4 regions of the Nocardioides sambongensis genome follow, and region 1 is predicted to be linked to each of the others. Evidence: predicted binding sites of a transcription regulator. Region 1 holds the regulator's gene; each other region holds the start of a gene.
The links. The regulator LexA, encoded in region 1, represses DNA repair genes until DNA is damaged. The targets are predictions, from matches to a motif close to TCGAACANNTGTTCGA.

Region 1 (4,237 bases):
GACCCATGCGGCCCTGCTGCTGGCCCAGGGGGCCGGCCGGCTGATCCGCACGCACGCGGACCGCGGAGTGGTCGCGGTGCTCGACCCCCGTCTGGCCACCGCGCGCTACGGCGGCTTCCTCAAGGCGAGCCTGCCGGCGATGTGGCCGACCACCGACCCCCAGGTGGTGCGCAAAGCGCTGGCCAGGCTGGCCGGCTCGACCAGCGCCTGAGCAGCCTGATTCAGCGCACGGGGTTCAGCGCAAGGGATCAGCGCACGAGTGCGGCGCGGACCACCTGCTTGCGGGCGTCGTCGCGTGGCACGCCCTGGCAGGTCCGGCTCCACGGGTAGCCCAGGTCGCAGCGGTAGCGGGTGCTGGCATTGACGATGCTGATCTCGATCCACTTCACCTGGCTGCGCCGGAAGTCGAACCGCTTGAACCGGTCGCCGTCCTTCTTCAGCCAGATCCGGTGGGTCGTGGCGGGTTGGCCGCGCTTCTTGACGGTGGCGAGCACCGCTCCGCCCTGGGCCACGTCGTTGAGGTCGACGCCGACCCGCAGCGCCCAGTTGCCGCGGGCGCCCGGGACGAATCGGTAGTGCCGCGCGGCCAGGTGGTCCAGGCGGGAGGTCTGCACGGTGCGGACCCGCTTCTTGGTCAGCTTGACCCGCTTGCTCAGCGGGGCGGTCGGGTACTTGTTCGCCGCGGCCTCGTCGTACGTCCGGTTCGGTCGCCGGTTGTCGGCCGCGAACCGCGGGAAGACCCGGTTGAGTGTCGTGCCGCGGGCCGCGAGCGCCTTCTCGACGCCCTGCACGCTGTAGTAGCCCTTCGCGCCCGCGCCGTCGTGCGCGAGGGACTCCCACAGCTCGCGGATCAGGTCGGGCAGCCCGGCGGTGGCGGCAGGGTAGCGGTCGGTCAGGTAGCGGAAGAAGATCCAGGTGCCGTAGTGGGCGGACCCGCCGAAGGTGTCGAGCGACTGCGCCGGACGCCCGAGCGGCCCGTAGCGCAGGTAGTTCACGTTGTCGTTGACGTCGTCGTAGAGGTAGTCCTCGGCCCACGTCGCGGTCGCTTCGAGGATCCAGGAGTCCTCGTCCACGTCGTAGGCGTACTGCACGGCGTGGAAGTACTCGTGGGCCGCCGTCACCTGCATGTTCCCCAGCGGCGTGTGCGCGGGGAACTCGCTGGCGGCGTAGTCGTTGTCGAGGACGCAGTAGGCCCAGCTCGCGACGTGCGCGGTGCCGTCCTGGTCGTCCTCGAGGACAGCCGGGTCGTCGGTGGTGCAGTAGCCGTAGAGGCCCTGCTGGCCGATCTCGCCGAGGTAGATGTCGGGCAGGTCGTTGCCGCCGAGCCCGTCGTCGGAGACCACGCTGCGATAGCCCGCGTCGGCGTAGGTGCCCACCACGTGGCTCATCTCGGCGAGCACGACCTCGACGTAGTCGGGGATGCCGTCGCCGGCGGTGCCGTCCCACGCGCCGCCCGGGCCGTCGTCCTCGGTGGGGACCGCGTTGTAGCTGTCGCCCTTCTCGCCGGCGCCGAGGGCCGATCCCTTGTTCACCCAGTGCACGCAGACCACGTCGGAGCAGGTGCTCTTCGGGGTCGCGGCCTCGCGGTAGCAGGTGACGTCGCCATAGGTGCCGTGCAGCGAGCACTTGCCGGTGCTGCCGTCGCCGGCAGGTCGGGCCAGCAGCCGCTCCGCCTCCGCCCGCTCCTCGCCGGTCAGCGAGCTGGCGCGCACCGCCAGGTCGCGCAGCGCCAGGGTCAGGTCGGACTCGGTCACCGTGCTGGTCGCGCCGTCGGCGGTGGTGGTGCCGGGATCGGCCAACGTCTCGGGCGTGGCAGTGCCGTCCTCGAGCAGGTCCTCCACCGTTGCCAGCGCGTCCTCGGCCAGGGCGGTCGGCTCACCCGGTGCCGCAGGATCGGCCGGGTCCGTCGGCGAGCTGCTCAGCCCGGGGTTGTCCATCGGGGTCGGTGCAGCCACGCCTGCAGGCATGCCGATCAGGACGAGGGCGGCGGTGGTGGCGAAGGCGGCACCGATGGACGCCGTACGACGAGAGCGCAACGTGGGACTGCTTTCGCTGGGGGAGCAGACGGAGGAGGGACCGCCTGAGCCTACGCAGCCGGTCCCTCCAACTCCATCTGACGCGACACCCGGGGCCACCCGGACGGGCGACCGGGGTGTCGCGTCAGACCCGACGCAGCACCGCGGTGACCTTGCCGAGGATGGTGGCGTGGGTGCCGTCGATCGGGTCGAACGACGCGTTGTGCGGCAGCAGCCAGACCTTCCCCTCCTTGCGCTGGAACGTCTTGACCGTCGCCTCGCCGTCGATCATCGCGGCCACGATCTCGCCGTTCTCCGCGGTGTTCTGCTGGCGGATCACCACGTAGTCGCCGTTGCAGATGGCAGCGTCGATCATCGACTCGCCACTGACCTCGAGCAGGAAGAGTTGACCGTCGCCGACGAGCTGGCGCGGGAGCGGGAAGACGTCTTCGACGCGCTCCTCGGCGAGGATCGGTCCGCCGGCGGCGATCCGCCCGACGACCGGGACGTTGGTGGCCTGCGGGTTGGCATCGCCGACGCCGGTCTCGTCGACGCTGCTCTCCTCGGCCCCGGAGATGGAACGGCGTGCCGCCATCACCTCGGGCAGGAACACCTCGATCGCGCGGGGGCGGTTCGGGTCGCGCTTGAGGAAGCCCTTCTCCTCCAGCATCCGCAGCTGGTGGGCCACGCTCGAGGTGCTGGTGAGGCCCACCGCCGCGCCGATCTCGCGCATGCTGGGCGGATAGCCGCGGACCTCGATGGAGTCCTTGATGGTGGCCAGGATCCGCTGCTGACGCGGGGTGAGGCCGGTGGCGTCCGGCGGGCCGTCGGGGAACTCGCGCACGGCTGCCTTGCCGGGAGTCTTCTTGCCCGTCATCGGATCCTCCTGGGAGTGCTGGGTGCCGTGCTGGCGCAGCGTCGGGACAGCCGTGGGGCGGAGCGAGCTGCGGGCCGGCTCGTGTGTCGACGGTAGCGCCCATCCGCGACTCGGATCAAACACCTGTTCGAAGCGGGCGTGTCGGCGCCGCGGTCGCTCGTCGCCGCCCCGAGCGGTCGCCGGTCGCCGCCGTAGGGTTCGAACATCGATTCGAACAACCTCTTGACCTCGTTCGAACAGATGATCTAACGTCGTACAGGTGTTCGATTCGAACTGATGGTCGAGAGGCCCGCCGGACTTCCCGTCGGACGCAGTCCGCGGGATCTGTCGGGGGCCTTCGCCAGAGTCTCGATCGCACGCCAACCGACCCGAGGTTCCGCTCGCGGAGCCACTTCCCCCGGAGGTCACCATGAGCACGATCACCCTTTCCCCCGTTTCCCGTACGACGCCGGCCCGCGACGTCCGCCGTGCGACGAGCTCACGCCGACCGGGTGTCCGGCTCACCCGCCGCGGGCGTGCCGTGGTCTTCGCGCTCGGGCTGATGGTCGCCTTCGGCCTCGGCATCTGGCTGGCCTCCGGCTCGATCGCCACCTCCGAGCAGGGAGAGGCGCCGGTCGAGGTGGTCACCGTCGGGCACGGCGACACGCTGTGGGAGATCGCGAGCGACGCCGCGGCGAGCACCGGCGACGGCGACGTCCGCTCGGTGATGGACCGCATCCAGGAGCTCAACGCCCTGGACTCGAGCGTGGTCTACGCCGGTCAGGACCTGCGCGTCCCGACCGAGTGACGGTTGACGGCTGAGGCGCCACGGGCCCTCGCCACCAAGACTCGTGTCCATCGCTTCGACCCCGGTGGACGCAGGGGCCCTGCCAAGGCCCACAGGGGAAGACGAGGGGCGGGATCGCCGAGATCCCGCCCTCGCGCTGTTCGCTGGGTCCGAGGTCGCACCCTCGGTGATCGCCGCGGCGTTCAGCGCGACGCGCGCCGCCCGCCCTTGGGTGTCGAGGGGTCGCGCTTCGGTCGTGGCTCCGGTGCGTGAGTCAGTCCGAGCGCGCGGGAGAGGCGCACGATGAGCATGAAGGAGAGGAACAGGCACGCCACGGCGCCGATGGCGGCCAGCACGAGGAATCCCCAGGCGGCGGCGTCGCCGTCCTGGCGGGCGGTGGCGCCGAAGTCGATCGCGGCGTACACCAGGTAGCCCCACGCGACCAGGCTGAGCGTGATGCCCCCGGCGAGCAGGAGATAGGTGGGGCGGAACCTCCGCTGCTGTCGATCGCCGGCGCGCTTCCCACTCACGGGTTCATTCTCCCTGATCGGTGGGTGCGCGTCTGCCGCAACCCGCCAG
Region 2 (4,237 bases), 1.5 Mb from region 1:
AACTCGTTCCTCGCCACCAAGATCTCCTTCATCAACGCGATGGCCGAGCTGTGCGAGGCCACCGGGGCCGACGTGACCAGCCTCGCCGATGCGATCGGACATGACTCCCGGATCGGTCGCCGCTTCCTCAACGCCGGTCTCGGCTTCGGCGGTGGTTGTCTGCCCAAGGACATCCGCGCCTTCATGGCGCGCGCCGGCGAGCTCGGCGTCGACCAGGCGCTGACCTTCCTGCGCGAGGTCGACTCGATCAACATGCGTCGCCGGGTCCGGATGGTCGACCTGGCGCGGGAGGTCTGTGGCGGGTCGATCGTCGGCCGCCGGATCGCGGTGCTCGGCGCGGCCTTCAAGCCGGACAGCGACGACGTCCGCGACTCGCCCGCGCTCAGCGTCGCCGCGCAGATGCAGCTGCAGGGCGCCTACGTCACGGTGACCGACCCGAAGGCGATCGACAACGCCGCCAAGAAGTGGCCGGACCTCACCTTCGCGACGACCGTCGAGGACGCTGTCGCCGGTGCCTCCGTCGTCCTGGTGGCCACCGAGTGGCCCGAGTACGTCGCCCTCGACCCGGGCGAGCTCCGCGGGTGGGTCGACGAGCCGCGGATCCTGGACGGCCGCAACTGCCTCGACCCGCAGGCCTGGCGCGAGGCGGGCTGGACCTACCGGGCACTGGGGCGTCGCTGAGCCGACCGAGCTTCGCGGGCCGGCATCCACACCTGGCATCGCACGGCTCGGTGGCGAGTCGCGTCGCCGAGAGTCGTCGGGTGGGTCAGGCGGCGTGGGGTGGTGGTCGTCCGGGTGTGTAGGCGATCCGGACGCGTTGGTGGGCGGGGGTGGGTGGTGGTGGTTGCCAGTGGGGTTGGCCGGTGTCGGGGTTGATGGTGATGGTCCAGGGGGTGTGGTGGGCGGTGGTGTGGTGGCGTCGGCAGAGGAGGATGAGGTTGTCGAGGCTGGTGGGGCCTGCGTCGGCCCAGTGTTGGATGTGGTGGGCGTCGCAGGCCAGGGGGAGGCGGGTGCAGCCGGGGAAGGCGCAGTGTTGGTCGCGTAGCACGAGCGCGTTCCAGAGTCCGGGGGTCACGGTGCGGGTGCTGCGGCCCAGGTCGAGGATCTCGTTGTGGGTGCCGAGGATGGCGGGGATGATCTCGGCGTCGCAGGCCAGGCGTCGGATGGCGAGGGCGGAGAGGGTGTGGCCGCCGGTGAGGGTGCCGGTGGGTAGGTGGCCGGTGTGGCTGGTGGGGTCGGGCAGGCCGGTGGTGTGGTGGATGCCGCGGAATCCGGCGGGGTCGGCGCCGGCGGCCTTCTCGGTCAGGTCGGCCAGGTTCATGGTGATGGTGATCCGGGCGGTGGTGCCGTGGGCGCGGGGGAGCTGGTCGGTGGCTTGGTAGCGGGTGGCGAGCTCGACCAGGGCGTCCCACATCCGCACGCCGGCTTCGCGGGGGTCGCGGCCGTCGTGGCGGCAGCCGGCCTCGGGGCAGCGGCGGCGGGTGCTGGGGGTGTTGGGGTCGTGCAGGAGGGGTCCGTCGTCGGGCAGCGGGGTGCCGCCGCAGGCGCCGGGCTCGGTGGTGGCCGGTGCCGCGAGTGGCATCAGGATGGTCTTGACGAGCTCGGTCTCCTCGATGGTGGCGTAGCCCTTGATCCGGACCCCGCCGAGGTGGTCGGGGGCGAAGGAGAGGAACCGGGCGTGGTGGGCGCCGCGTTCGGCGCGGGGTTTGTCGAGGTCGGCGCGGAGCAGCTCGCCGTCGGGGTCGAGCTCGCGGACCACGTCACCGAAGGCGTGGTCGAGGTCGGTGGCATCGACCCCGGCCTGGGCGACCCGGTCCAGCAGCAGTGCGGCGGCGTCCTCGCGTAGCTCGGGCACGTGGGGCAGGGTGGCGACGCGGCGCCCGATCACACCGGCCTGGGCGAAGGAGATCCGTCCCTGGGTCAGTGCGTCACGGACCGCGGGCAGTTCCTGGGTCTGTTGCGCGACCCGCACCCACGCGGTGCCTGAGCCCTTGCGGCCGCCGGTGGCATGGGTGAGCAGCTCCTTGGTCGAGGCCCACCCCAGCTCGTGGGCCACGTCGTGTTCCTCCAGCGCCTCGGCCAGACCCACCATCACCCCGTCCAGCACGGCCCGCGTGCGCGCGGCCAGGGCCAGCACCTCAACGAGCTCGGCCGATGCCACCGGCTGGGCCTGTTCGGCCGAGGCGAGGGCATCGACGGCCGCGGAGACCGTCCGCAGTGCCTCGGTGAGTGTGCCCATGCCCCATGATATCGAACGCGTGTTCGAACGATCAAGGGCTGGTCCACACCCTCGGGATCAACGCCGTCGTCGCCGCCTCGGGCGCCGACGCTCGGAGTCCGAGCCGAGTCCGAGCCGAGTGCGAGGCGCCTCGGTCGGGGGTCGCCCGAGCGACGACCCCCGACCGAGGTCAGGTTCAGGCCCCGATGGCCGCCGGGCCGGTCTCGTTCGAGGCGATCCGGATCTTGCGCGGCTTGGCCTTCTCGGCGACCGGGACCACCAGGCGCAGCACGCCGTCGCTGTAGGTGGCCTCGATGCCGTCCAGGTCGAGGTTGTCCCGAGCACGAGCTGGCGGCTGAAGGCGCCCTCGGTCGTTCGGAGGTGAGTGCCTCCCAGTCGCCGTTGCGGGCGGTGCGCTCGGCGCGGACGGTCAGCACGTTGCGCTCGACGTCGAGGTCGATGCTCTCCTTGGAGACGCCGGGCAGGTCGAACTCGATCACGAACTTCTCACCCTCGCGCCACGCGTCCATGGGCATCGCCGCCGGCCTCAACCTCGCCGGTATCGCCCACGTCCTCGCCCTGGAGGACCGGGTGGGCGCTCTCGAGGCGGAGGTCAGCCGACTCCGGTCGTCCTGAACGTGGATCGACCGATCCTCGGCCTCAGCCGGTCGGCGTCCGTCCGCGCTTCCGGTCGCCGGGCAGCTTCTCCAGCTCCGCGACGTACGGGGCGCCGAACATCGGCAACCCCTCGGTACGTCGGATGAACCCCCAGACCAGCGGGACCAGGATCAGCGTGGCGAGACCGACCAGCCCGATCACCACCGGGTAGGTCTCCTCCTTGCCGAGCGGCGCCCAGCCGGCCTTGTCGAGCAGCGCGACGCCGGACATGGTCAGCACGACCACGATGCCGCGCCGGATGTAGGACTGCGGCACCCGCGGGGCGATCTTGGAGCCGAGGATGGTGCCGGGCACCGAGCCGAGGATCAGCGGGATGGTGATCGCCCAGTCCAGGCCGTGGATCGCGATGTTGGCGATCGCCGCGGCGAGCACCAGCGGCACGGCCTGGACCAGGTCGGTGCCGACCAGCCGCACCGCGGAGAGGCCGGGGTAGAGCATCAGCAGCGCGATCATGATGACCGAGCCGGAGCCGACACTGGTGACGCCGACCAGCAGGCCGCCGAGCATGCCGACCAGCAGGGTCGGGATCGGCCGGATCTTCGGGTTCGGGTCGTCCCCGCCGCCGCGGCGGACCCGGCGCAGGTTGATGTAGAGCCGCAGCGCGTAGGTGGCGGCGGCGAAGAGCAGCGCGAAGCCGATCGCCATCTTCAGGGCGTGGTCGAGGTCGTCGGGGTCGTCGGTGAGCACCTTGACCAGGTAGGGCCCGAGGAACGCCATCGGCACCGACCCGGCGATCAGCCAGCCGGCGAGCCGGAAGTCCGGTGAGCCGGAGCGCGAGTGCACCACCGCCCCGCCGGTCTTGTAGACCGCGGCCGCGGTGAGGTCGGCGGTGACCACGGTGGCGGCCTCGCCGCCGCCCACGCCGAGGAAGATCAGCGCCGGCGTCATCAGCGCGCCGCCGCCCATGCCGGTCAGGCCGACGACGATGCCGACCAGGAAGCCGGCCGCGACGATGGAGAGCGCGGTGAGGGTGAGCAGCTCGTTCATCGCTGCGCCTTCCTGCTGAGCCGGGGGAGGATGGTGGCCAGCAGGCCGTCGATCTGGTCGGCGCACCGGGCCGCGGCGTCCGGTCCGCGACGGTAGGGGTCCGGCACGTCCTGCTCGGCAGTGGCGGCCGCCCGGTGGTTCCCGACGTGGGCGACCAGGTCGGCGCCGGTGAGGCCGGCGTCGGCCCGCTCGACGGAGGCGGCGAACTGGCCGAGGGTGAAGACCTTGCGGAAGGCGCCGGGCACCTCGTCGAGGGCCCAGGTGCGGTGGCTGGTCTCCGCGGTCAGCACCAGGTCGGCCTCGTCGATCAGCTCGCGGGTCAACGGCCGGCTGCGGAAGCCGTCCTGCGCGTCG
Region 3 (4,237 bases), 1.8 Mb from region 1:
CGTCGTACCGTCCGGGTGCTGGTGCTCACCCAAGCGGTCGGTGCGGTCGGGATCACCATCGGCGTCGCCACCGCCTCGCTGCTGGCCCGCGACCTCTCCGGGTCCGAGGCGCTCTCCGGCCTGGCCCAGACCGCACAGGTCCTCGGCGCCGCCGTGATCTCGTTCCTCCTGGCCGGCCTGATGCACCGGCGCGGACGACGTACCGGCCTCACCACCGGCTACCTGCTCGGCGCGGCCGGAGCGGGGTTGGCGGTGCTCTCCGGCGCCGTCGGTTCCATGCTGCTGCTGATCGCGGGTGCCGGGCTGCTGGGGGCGGCCACGTCGGCCAACAACGCCGCCCGCTACGCGGCCACCGATCTCGCCGGTGACCACGATCGCGCGCGCTCCCTCTCGATCGTGGTCTGGGCGACCACCGTGGGGGCCGTCGCGGGCCCGAACCTGTCCGGACCGGCCGGCGCGTTCGCCCGCGCCCTCGATCTGCCCGAGCTGGTCGGTCCCTTCCTGATCGCCGCCATCGGGATGGCCGTGGCGGCGATCGTGGTCTCGGTCGCGCTGCGCCCCGACCCGCTGCGGATCGCGCAGCAGCGCGCCGCGGATCCCGCGCACGACCCCGCCCACGACCCCGCCCACGACCCCGCGCCGCCCGCGGGCGGGTCCTCCTGGACGCGTGCCCGGGCGGCGGTCGCGGACCGCCCGGTGCTCGGCCACGCGATCGCGGGCCTGGCCCTCGCGCACGCCACGATGATCGCGGTGATGGTGATGACACCGCTGCACATGGACCACGGGCACGCCGGCCTGGAGGTGATCGGTGTGGTGATCAGCGTGCACGTGCTGGGCATGTTCGCGTTCTCGCCGTTGGTCGGCATGCTCGCCGACCGGGTCGGACGCGAGCCCGTGCTGGCCGGCGGCGGTGGCACCCTGATCCTCGCCCTGCTGCTCTGTGCGTCCGCACCGGCCGGGATGTCGTGGCAGATCACCGCCGGGCTCTTCCTGCTCGGCGTGGGCTGGTCGCTGGCGATGGTCGCCGCGTCCACGCTGGTCGCCGAGCACGCGCCGCTGCACGCGCGCACGGCGGTCCAGGGCACCTCGGACCTGGTGATGGGGGTGACCGCGGCCGGCGCCGGTGCGCTGGCCGGTCTGGTCGTCGACCTGGCCGGATACCCGACCCTCGCGCTCCTCGCCCTGGTCCTCGCCGGCGGCGTGGTGGCCGCCGGTCTCCGCGCCGGTACGACGTCGGCCCGGTCCCTCGACCTCGCGTGAGCGTGGATCCGACACGCCGCGCCAGGTGCATGCTTCGAACAGGTGTTCGTCTATCGTTGGGACGACAACGAAACACCGTTACCGCGATGCGCCGAGTCGAGCGTGCTTCCTGGGGACAACACGCGCTTGCGCCGGTGCCCTCCACAGGTCCATGGCGGTCACCACGATCTGTCGGAGGACAGGACTAGCGTCCAACGCGAGATGACCCGCAAGAACCGCACCAAGACTTCCACGTCCACGCAGCACCCCAGCACAAGGAGATCCGACATGGCCGCTGACGACCGGCTGAAGGCGCTCGACACCGCGCTGCTCAACATCGAGAAGGCTCACGGCAAGGGCTCCGTGATGCGGCTGGGTGACGACGCCCGTGCCCCGCTCGATGTGATCCCCACGGGCGCGATCGCGCTCGACGTCGCCCTCGGCCTCGGCGGCCTGCCCCGCGGCCGTGTGGTCGAGATCTACGGCCCGGAGTCCTCCGGTAAGACGACCGTCGCGCTGCACGCGGTGGCCAACGCCCAGCGGGCCGGCGGCATCGTCGCGTTCATCGACGCCGAGCACGCCCTCGACCCGGAATACGCGAAGGCGCTGGGCGTCGACACCGACGCCCTGCTGGTCTCCCAGCCGGACTCCGGCGAGCAGGCCCTGGAGATCGCGGACATGCTGATCCGCTCGGGCGCGCTCGACCTGATCGTCATCGACTCGGTCGCCGCCCTGGTGCCCCGGGCCGAGATCGAGGGTGAGATGGGTGACAGCCACGTCGGCCTGCAGGCCCGCCTGATGAGCCAGGCGCTGCGCAAGATGACCGGTGCGCTCAGCCAGTCCAAGACCACCGCGATCTTCATCAACCAGCTGCGCGAGAAGATCGGCGTCATGTTCGGTTCGCCGGAGACCACGACCGGTGGCCGGGCGTTGAAGTTCTACTCCTCCGTGCGGCTCGACGTGCGCCGGATCGAGACCCTCAAGGACGGGACCGACATGGTCGGCAACCGCACCCGGGTCAAGGTCGTCAAGAACAAGGTCGCGCCGCCGTTCAAGCAGGCCGAGTTCGACATCATGTACGGCCAGGGCATCAGCCGCGAGGGCGGCCTGATCGACGTCGGCGTGGAGGCCGGCCTGGTTCGCAAGGCCGGTGCTTGGTACACCTACGAGGGCGACCAACTCGGTCAGGGCAAGGAGAACGCCCGCAAGTTCCTCAAGGACAACCCGGACCTCGCCAACGAGCTGGAGAAGAAGATCCTGGAGAAGCTCGGGGTGACGCCGAGCGTCGAGGACGACCTCACCGACGACCCGATCGGCGTCGACAGCTTCTGATGTCGGCGCAGCGACGGCGTGCTTCCGGCGGCCTAGGCTCGCCGGGGGCCCCGGCGTCCGACCAGCCTCCCGTGCCCGAGCAGGACCCGGAGCCGGACCACGAGGCGGTCGCGCGCAAGATCCTGCTCGACCAGTTGACCGGGCAGGCGCGCAGCCGTCACGAGCTCGCCGCTCGACTGGCCCGGCGCAACGTCCCCGACGACGTGGCGGAGCCGTTGCTCGACCGGTTCACCGAGGTCGGCCTGATCGACGACGAGGCCTTCGCTCGCTCCTGGGTGGACAGCCGCCGACGGACCCGGGGCCTGGCCCGACCCGCCCTGGCCCAGGAGTTGCGCCGCAAGGGCATCGACAACGAGACGATGCAGACGGTCCTCGACGAGGTCGACCCCGGCGACGAGGAGGAGTCCGCCCGCCTCCTGGTCCGCAAGAAGCTGCGCTCGCTGCGCAACGTGGACGAGACGGTGGCGGCACGCCGGCTGACCGGCATGCTCGCCCGCAAGGGTTACTCCGCCGGGATCGTCTACACCGTGGTGCGTCAGGAGCTCGGTGCCTCAGAATGGCAGAGTGACTCCTGAGAGCGGCACGGATCGCGAGATCCTGACCTACGACCTCTTCGGCACCGCGGTGCGCGACCTGGCCCACCAGATCGTCGACGACGGCTACGAGCCCGACATCGTGCTCGCGATCGCGCGCGGCGGTCTGGGCCTCGCGATGGGGCTGGGCTACGCGCTTGACGTGAAGAACCTCTCCGCGGTGAACGTGGAGTTCTACACCGGCGTCGACCAGCGCCTCGACGTGCCGATGATGCTCCCGCCGACCCCGGCGGCGATCGACCTGACCGGCCTCAACGTGCTGATCGCCGACGACGTCGCGGACACCGGCAAGACGCTCGAGGTGGTGCGGGACTTCTGCGCCGACCACGTGGCGCAGGCGCGCACCGCCGTCATCTACGAGAAGCCGTGGTCGGTGATCCGGCCCGAGTACGTCTGGCGACGCACCGAGCGGTGGATCGACTTCCCGTGGTCCGCGACGCCGCCGCTGGTCGACCGGCGCGGCGGCGCCGCGCACTGATCGCATGGCCGCCGGCACCGACCTGACGGCGCCGTCGGAGGGCACGCCGACGGTGCTGCTGCGGCCGATGGAGCGCGGTGACCTCGCCCACCTGCTGCGCTGGTTGCTCGATGCCGAGGTCGCCCGATGGTTCCCCGGACCGTCGGGGGAGCCGTTGAGCCTGGCGCACGTGGAGGCCGAGTACGGCCCGCGGCTCGAGCCGATCAGTCCGATCAGGATGTGGGTGGTGGAGGCGAACGGCCGCTCGGTCGGTTTCGTCCAGGACTACCGGATCCGCGACCATCCCGACGGCGGCGCGCACCAGCCGCCGCCGGACGCGGTGGCCGTCGACTACGGGATCGGCGAGCCGGCTTGGCGCGGCCGGGGCATCGGCGCGCTGATGCTCACCGAGTGGTTCCGGCTGGCCCGTTGGCACCATCCCGACGCCCCGGCCTACTTCGCGGCCGTCGATCACCGCAACCGAGCGTCGCGGCGACTGCTGCGGGGGGTCGGCTTCGTCGAGGGCCTGTGGTTCGACCAGCCCCGCCCGGACGGGGGCACGGTGACCTTGGTCGGGCACCTGCGCGCGCCGGAGGTGGTTGGATGACGCCCATGA
Region 4 (4,237 bases), 870 kb from region 1:
AGATCTTCGAGGCGCTGCGGATCACTGTCTGACCCCGTCCCCGTCCCCGGCGTCGGCTCCGGTCTCAGGCCTTGCCGATGACCTCGGCGACCAGGGCGCCGGACTGGGTGGCGAACGGCACGCCCGCGCCGGGTGCGCCGTGGGCTCCGGCCACGAGCAGACCTTCGACGGGCGTGGTCGGCCCGAGCCGGCGTCGTACCGTGCCGCGGCCCTGCCAGAGCACCCCGTGCGGCGAGCCGCCCCACTGCTCGACGAGCTCGCGCGGGGTGCGGTCGACCCGGGTCACCACCTGGTCGCGTACGTCGAGCCGGTGGCGGGCCAGTGCGGTGAGCAGGTCCTCGGCGATCTTGCCGCGGCCGAACACCGTCCACGCGGTGCCGCCGTCGGGTGCCCGGACTCCCGGACGCACCACCAGCAGCGGGTCGGCGTGGAACACGACCTCGTGGTCGAGGTCGGGCACCGGCCCGGCGAGCCCGACGTGCGCCATCACCGGGGGATGGCCGGCATGGTCCGCGCGACCAGCGGCGCCAGCGTGGGGAGCCGCCGGGGATCGACGGCGACCACCACGTGGTCCGCGTCGATCTCACCCTCCGGTGTCCGTACGGCGACGGCGCGACCGGCCCGGACCACGACGTCGCTCGCCTCGGTGCCGGTCAGCACGGTCACCTTCCGGGTCGCCATCCGGGCGCCGAGAAGCTCGGCGATCCGCCCCATGCCGCCGACGGGGCGCCAGGCGCCGAAACACTGCTCGAGGTAGCGATCCACGCCGACCCAGGACGGCACGTTGCGCAGGTCGTGACCGTCGGCGACGGCCGGGTGCCCGGCCACCATGGCGAGCCGTTCGTCCCTGAAGTCGCGCCGCAGTCGCTTGTGCAGGGTCTCGCGGAGGTCGAAGAGGTCGCCCAGCTCGCGGGGCGTGGCGCTCTTGGTCACCGGGTCCCAGGGCACCTCGACGTAGTGGCGCCGCAGCACCTCCCAGACCGGGGCGTAGCGGTCGACGTGCCGGGCCCAGGTCTCGCCGAGCCCGGGAGCGAGGGCGTCGAAGGCGGCGACCTGGCCGGCGCGCGAGCCGCCGGGCAGCGAGACCGCGGTGCCGTCCTCGAAGCGGTGCTCCCGGATCACCGGCAGCGGCTCGAGGTCGGCACCGAGCTCGTTCTCCAACGGGCGGCCGGACTTGCGGAAGAGGTCGCGCAGGGCGGCGGGGAGGAGGGTGGCGCGCGGGCCGGCGTCCCAGGCGTAGCCGTCCTGCTCGACCGGCAGGAGCGCGCCGCCGACCCGGTCAGCCGCCTCGACCAGGGCGACCTGGTGGCCCAGCTTGGCCAGGCGCGCCGCGGCGGCGAGTCCGCCGATGCCGCCGCCGACCACGACGACCCTGCTCACGCCACCTCCAGCGGGGTGCCGCCGGTGAGGGCGAGCAGCTCGGCGTGGGTGGTCGAGAACACGGCCGCGGGGTGTCCGGCGGCCGCCCAGACGGTGTCGTGCCGCTCCAGCCACGGGTCGAGGTAGGTCGGGATCGGTGCCGGGTGCGCGATCGGCGACACGCCTCCGATCACCTGGCCGGTGTGCGTGCGGACGAACTCCGGCTTCGCCCGGCGCAGCCGCGCGCCGCCGAGGGCGGCACCCACCCGGTCCACGTCGACCCGGTGGGCGCCGGAGGTCAGGATCAGCACCGGCGCGCCGTCGGCCTCGAACAGCAGACTGTTGGCGATGGCGCCCACCTCGCACCCGAGCGCCTCGGCGGCGAGTGCGGCCGTGTGCACGCTGTCGGGCAGAATGACGATCCGGCCAGTGCCTCCGCGTCGGCGGTGCTCGGTGCGGAAATGACTGATCGAGGGGTGGTCCACCGACATGGGGCCGACCCTATCCGGCACGATCCCGCGCTCCGCGGGATGCACGAGGAGGAACGATGTCGCAACGACCGCTCACCGTCCGGGTCGCCACCTGGCTCCTGTGGCTGCTCATCGCGGGCGGCCTGGTCGTCTCGGTGCTGGTGGTGGTCTTCCGCGATGACCTCGACGCGGTCTGGTCCCCGATCTCGGCGGGGGACAGCACGGTCCAGCCCACCGACTTCGTCCCCGTCATCCTGGTGCTCTACGTCGTCATCGCGGTCACCATGATGACGATGATCACCCTCTTCCGCGGGCGGCACCTCTGGGCCCAGCAGGGTCTGGCGATGATCTCGCTCGGCATCCTCGTCGGCGCGCTCGGGATGATGCGCACCGAGTCGCCGCTGATGGTGCGACTGGCTGCCGTGGCGGCCGGAGTCGTGGCGGCGGTGGCGGTGGTCTTCCTCTGGCACCCCGAGACGACCCGCTTCGTCCGCGGCACCGGCCCCGCCGCGGACGGTGGGGAGGACGCCGACCCGGGCTCCGGCACCGGCCCCGGGGCGCCCGCCGACACCAGCGCGTCACCCGCCGGTTCCTGACCGTCGAACCCGATCCGGCGCCGGTCGTCGCGGGGCCGCGAGAGCCGCTCTTGACGTTGTGACGGGGCGGAGGTGTACCTTCGAGGTGTTCGAACATCTGTTCGAACACCTTCGGTCGGGGATGCCTCGAGCCCATCCTCGCCGGAGGCCCCGACGAAGGGAGTCCCCATGGCGAGCCAGACCACCACCAGCCGTTCCGCCGCAGCACCCGAGTCCGACGACTGGCAGCCGCACACCCTGCCGGCCACCACCCACTCCTACCTGCTGCGCGCCGCGGGCTCCCTCAGCGAGGCGGTGACGGCCACCGACGCCCCGACCCGTTACGCCTGCGCCCACGTCGCGGCCCTGCGCGCCGCGGCGGCCCTCCTCGCCGCCCGGGCGCGACCCCAGGTCCGTCCCTCCCGTCGCCAGCAGAACGCCTGGGTCCTGCTCACCCAGGTCGCCCCGGAGCTGGGGGAGTGGGCCACGTTCTTCGCGGCCGGCGCCGCCAAGCGCGCCGCGGCGGAGGCCGGCTCGAGCCGGGCCGTCACCGAGCGCGAGGCGGACGACCTGGTCCGCGACGCGGACCGGTTCCTCGCCGTCGTGGAGGCAGCACTCGGGCTCACCCCGCACCCGTCCGTGGGCGATCAGCTCGTCGGGCGCGTCGCCGGCTGACCGACCGGCACGGGGGAGGCCGTAGTGTTCGGTTCATGGCGCTGCGCAGACCGACCGGCCCGTCCACCGCGTCGCCCCGCACCGCGGTGGTGTGGGACGTCCTCGACGCCGCACTCCGGGGCGAGCCGCGGCGGATCGTGGACATCGGCGGCGGCACCGGGGGTTCTGCGGTGCGTCTGGCTGCGGCCGGCCACCAGGTGTCGGTCGTCGACCCCAGCCCGGACGCCCTGGCCGCCCTCGCCCGGCGCGCCGGCGACCTGGGTGTCGAGGTGGACGGCCGTCAGGGCGACGTCGCGAGCCTGGTCGAGCTGGTCGGCGCGGAGTCGGCGGACGTGGTGCTGTGCCACGGCGTCCTCGAGGTCGTCGACGGGTCGGCAGCCCTGGCCGCGATCCGCAGCGTGCTCCGGCCCGGCGGCATGCTCAGTCTCCTGGTTGCGCAGCGCGATGCGGCCGTGCTCGCCCGCGCCATGGCGGGCCACTTCCAGCAGGCGATCGCCCTGCTGGACGACGGGTCCGCGGGCGACGGGCGCCGTGGGCGTCGCTACACCGCCGACGAGATCGTCGCGCTGGTCTCCGGCGCCGGCTTCACCGTCGAGCAGACCCACGGCATCCGGGTCTTCGCCGACCACGTGCCGGCCGCCCTGCTCGATCTCGAGCCCGGCGCGTCCGCGTCGCTGGTCGAGCTCGAGCGTGCCGCTGCCGCTCGGCCGGACTTCCACTCGCTGGCCACCCAGCTGCACCTGCTCTGCGTGCGCGCCTGACCTCCGTGCCGCCCGGGTCACCGGGACCTGCCGGTGAGCGGACCGGCGGCGAGCGGACCGACCTGCTTCCTGCTGCACGTCGACATGGACGCGTTCTACGCCTCGGTGATGACCCGCGACCGCCCGGACCTGCAGCAGGTGCCGGTCATCGTCGGCGGTGGTCATCGTGGGGTGGTGCTCGCCGCCAACTACCCGGCCCGCCGCTACGGGATCCGCTCCGGGATGTCCGGCGTGGAGGCGCACCGGCTCTGTCCGACCGCGGTCCGGCTGGCGCCGGACTTCGACGTCCTGGTGCCGACCTCGCGAGCGATCATGGCGACCTTCCGCACGTTCACCCCCGTGGTCGAGGTGATGTCGCTGGACGAGGCGTTCCTCGACGTCCGCGGGGCCCGTCGCC

Region 2: a site for LexA is predicted at 2,251-2,266, ahead of FIV43_RS21740 (HNH endonuclease signature motif containing protein). Genes of this name have one in related genera too.
Region 3: a site for LexA is predicted at 1,295-1,310, ahead of recA (recombinase RecA). Genes of this name have one in related genera too.
Region 4: a site for LexA is predicted at 2,515-2,530, ahead of FIV43_RS08730 (SAV_6107 family HEPN domain-containing protein). Genes of this name have one in related genera too.

The regions. Positions count from the first base shown of each region.
Region 1 covers NZ_CP041091.1:2,737,982-2,742,218, reverse strand. Annotated here, with positions in the region: gene FIV43_RS12965 (ATP-dependent DNA helicase) at 1-211, shown strand, start outside; gene FIV43_RS12960 (MXAN_6640 family putative metalloprotease) at 249-1,955, opposite strand; gene lexA (transcriptional repressor LexA) at 2,161-2,892, opposite strand; gene FIV43_RS12950 (LysM peptidoglycan-binding domain-containing protein) at 3,302-3,679, shown strand; gene FIV43_RS12945 (hypothetical protein) at 3,862-4,188, opposite strand.
Region 2 covers NZ_CP041091.1:4,286,947-4,291,183, forward strand. Annotated here, with positions in the region: gene FIV43_RS20020 (UDP-glucose dehydrogenase family protein) at 1-681, shown strand, start outside; gene FIV43_RS21740 (HNH endonuclease signature motif containing protein) at 767-2,239, opposite strand; gene FIV43_RS23380 (hypothetical protein) at 2,415-2,510, opposite strand; partial or broken gene FIV43_RS23385 (Hsp20 family protein) at 2,650-2,754, opposite strand; gene FIV43_RS20040 (sulfite exporter TauE/SafE family protein) at 2,879-3,883, opposite strand; gene FIV43_RS22940 (arsenate reductase/protein-tyrosine-phosphatase family protein) at 3,880-4,237, opposite strand, start outside.
Region 3 covers NZ_CP041091.1:945,843-950,079, forward strand. Annotated here, with positions in the region: gene FIV43_RS04330 (MFS transporter) at 1-1,260, shown strand, start outside; gene recA (recombinase RecA) at 1,528-2,571, shown strand; gene FIV43_RS04340 (regulatory protein RecX) at 2,643-3,146, shown strand; gene FIV43_RS04345 (phosphoribosyltransferase) at 3,136-3,642, shown strand; gene FIV43_RS04350 (GNAT family N-acetyltransferase) at 3,647-4,228, shown strand; gene FIV43_RS04355 (polyphosphate kinase 2 family protein) at 4,234-4,237, shown strand, end outside.
Region 4 covers NZ_CP041091.1:1,870,609-1,874,845, reverse strand. Annotated here, with positions in the region: gene metF (methylenetetrahydrofolate reductase [NAD(P)H]) at 1-32, shown strand, start outside; gene FIV43_RS22230 (hypothetical protein) at 65-487, opposite strand; gene FIV43_RS08745 (phytoene desaturase family protein) at 487-1,380, opposite strand; gene FIV43_RS08740 (YbaK/EbsC family protein) at 1,377-1,850, opposite strand; gene FIV43_RS08735 (hypothetical protein) at 1,907-2,425, shown strand; gene FIV43_RS08730 (SAV_6107 family HEPN domain-containing protein) at 2,594-3,079, shown strand; gene FIV43_RS08725 (methyltransferase domain-containing protein) at 3,115-3,840, shown strand; gene dinB (DNA polymerase IV) at 3,874-4,237, shown strand, end outside.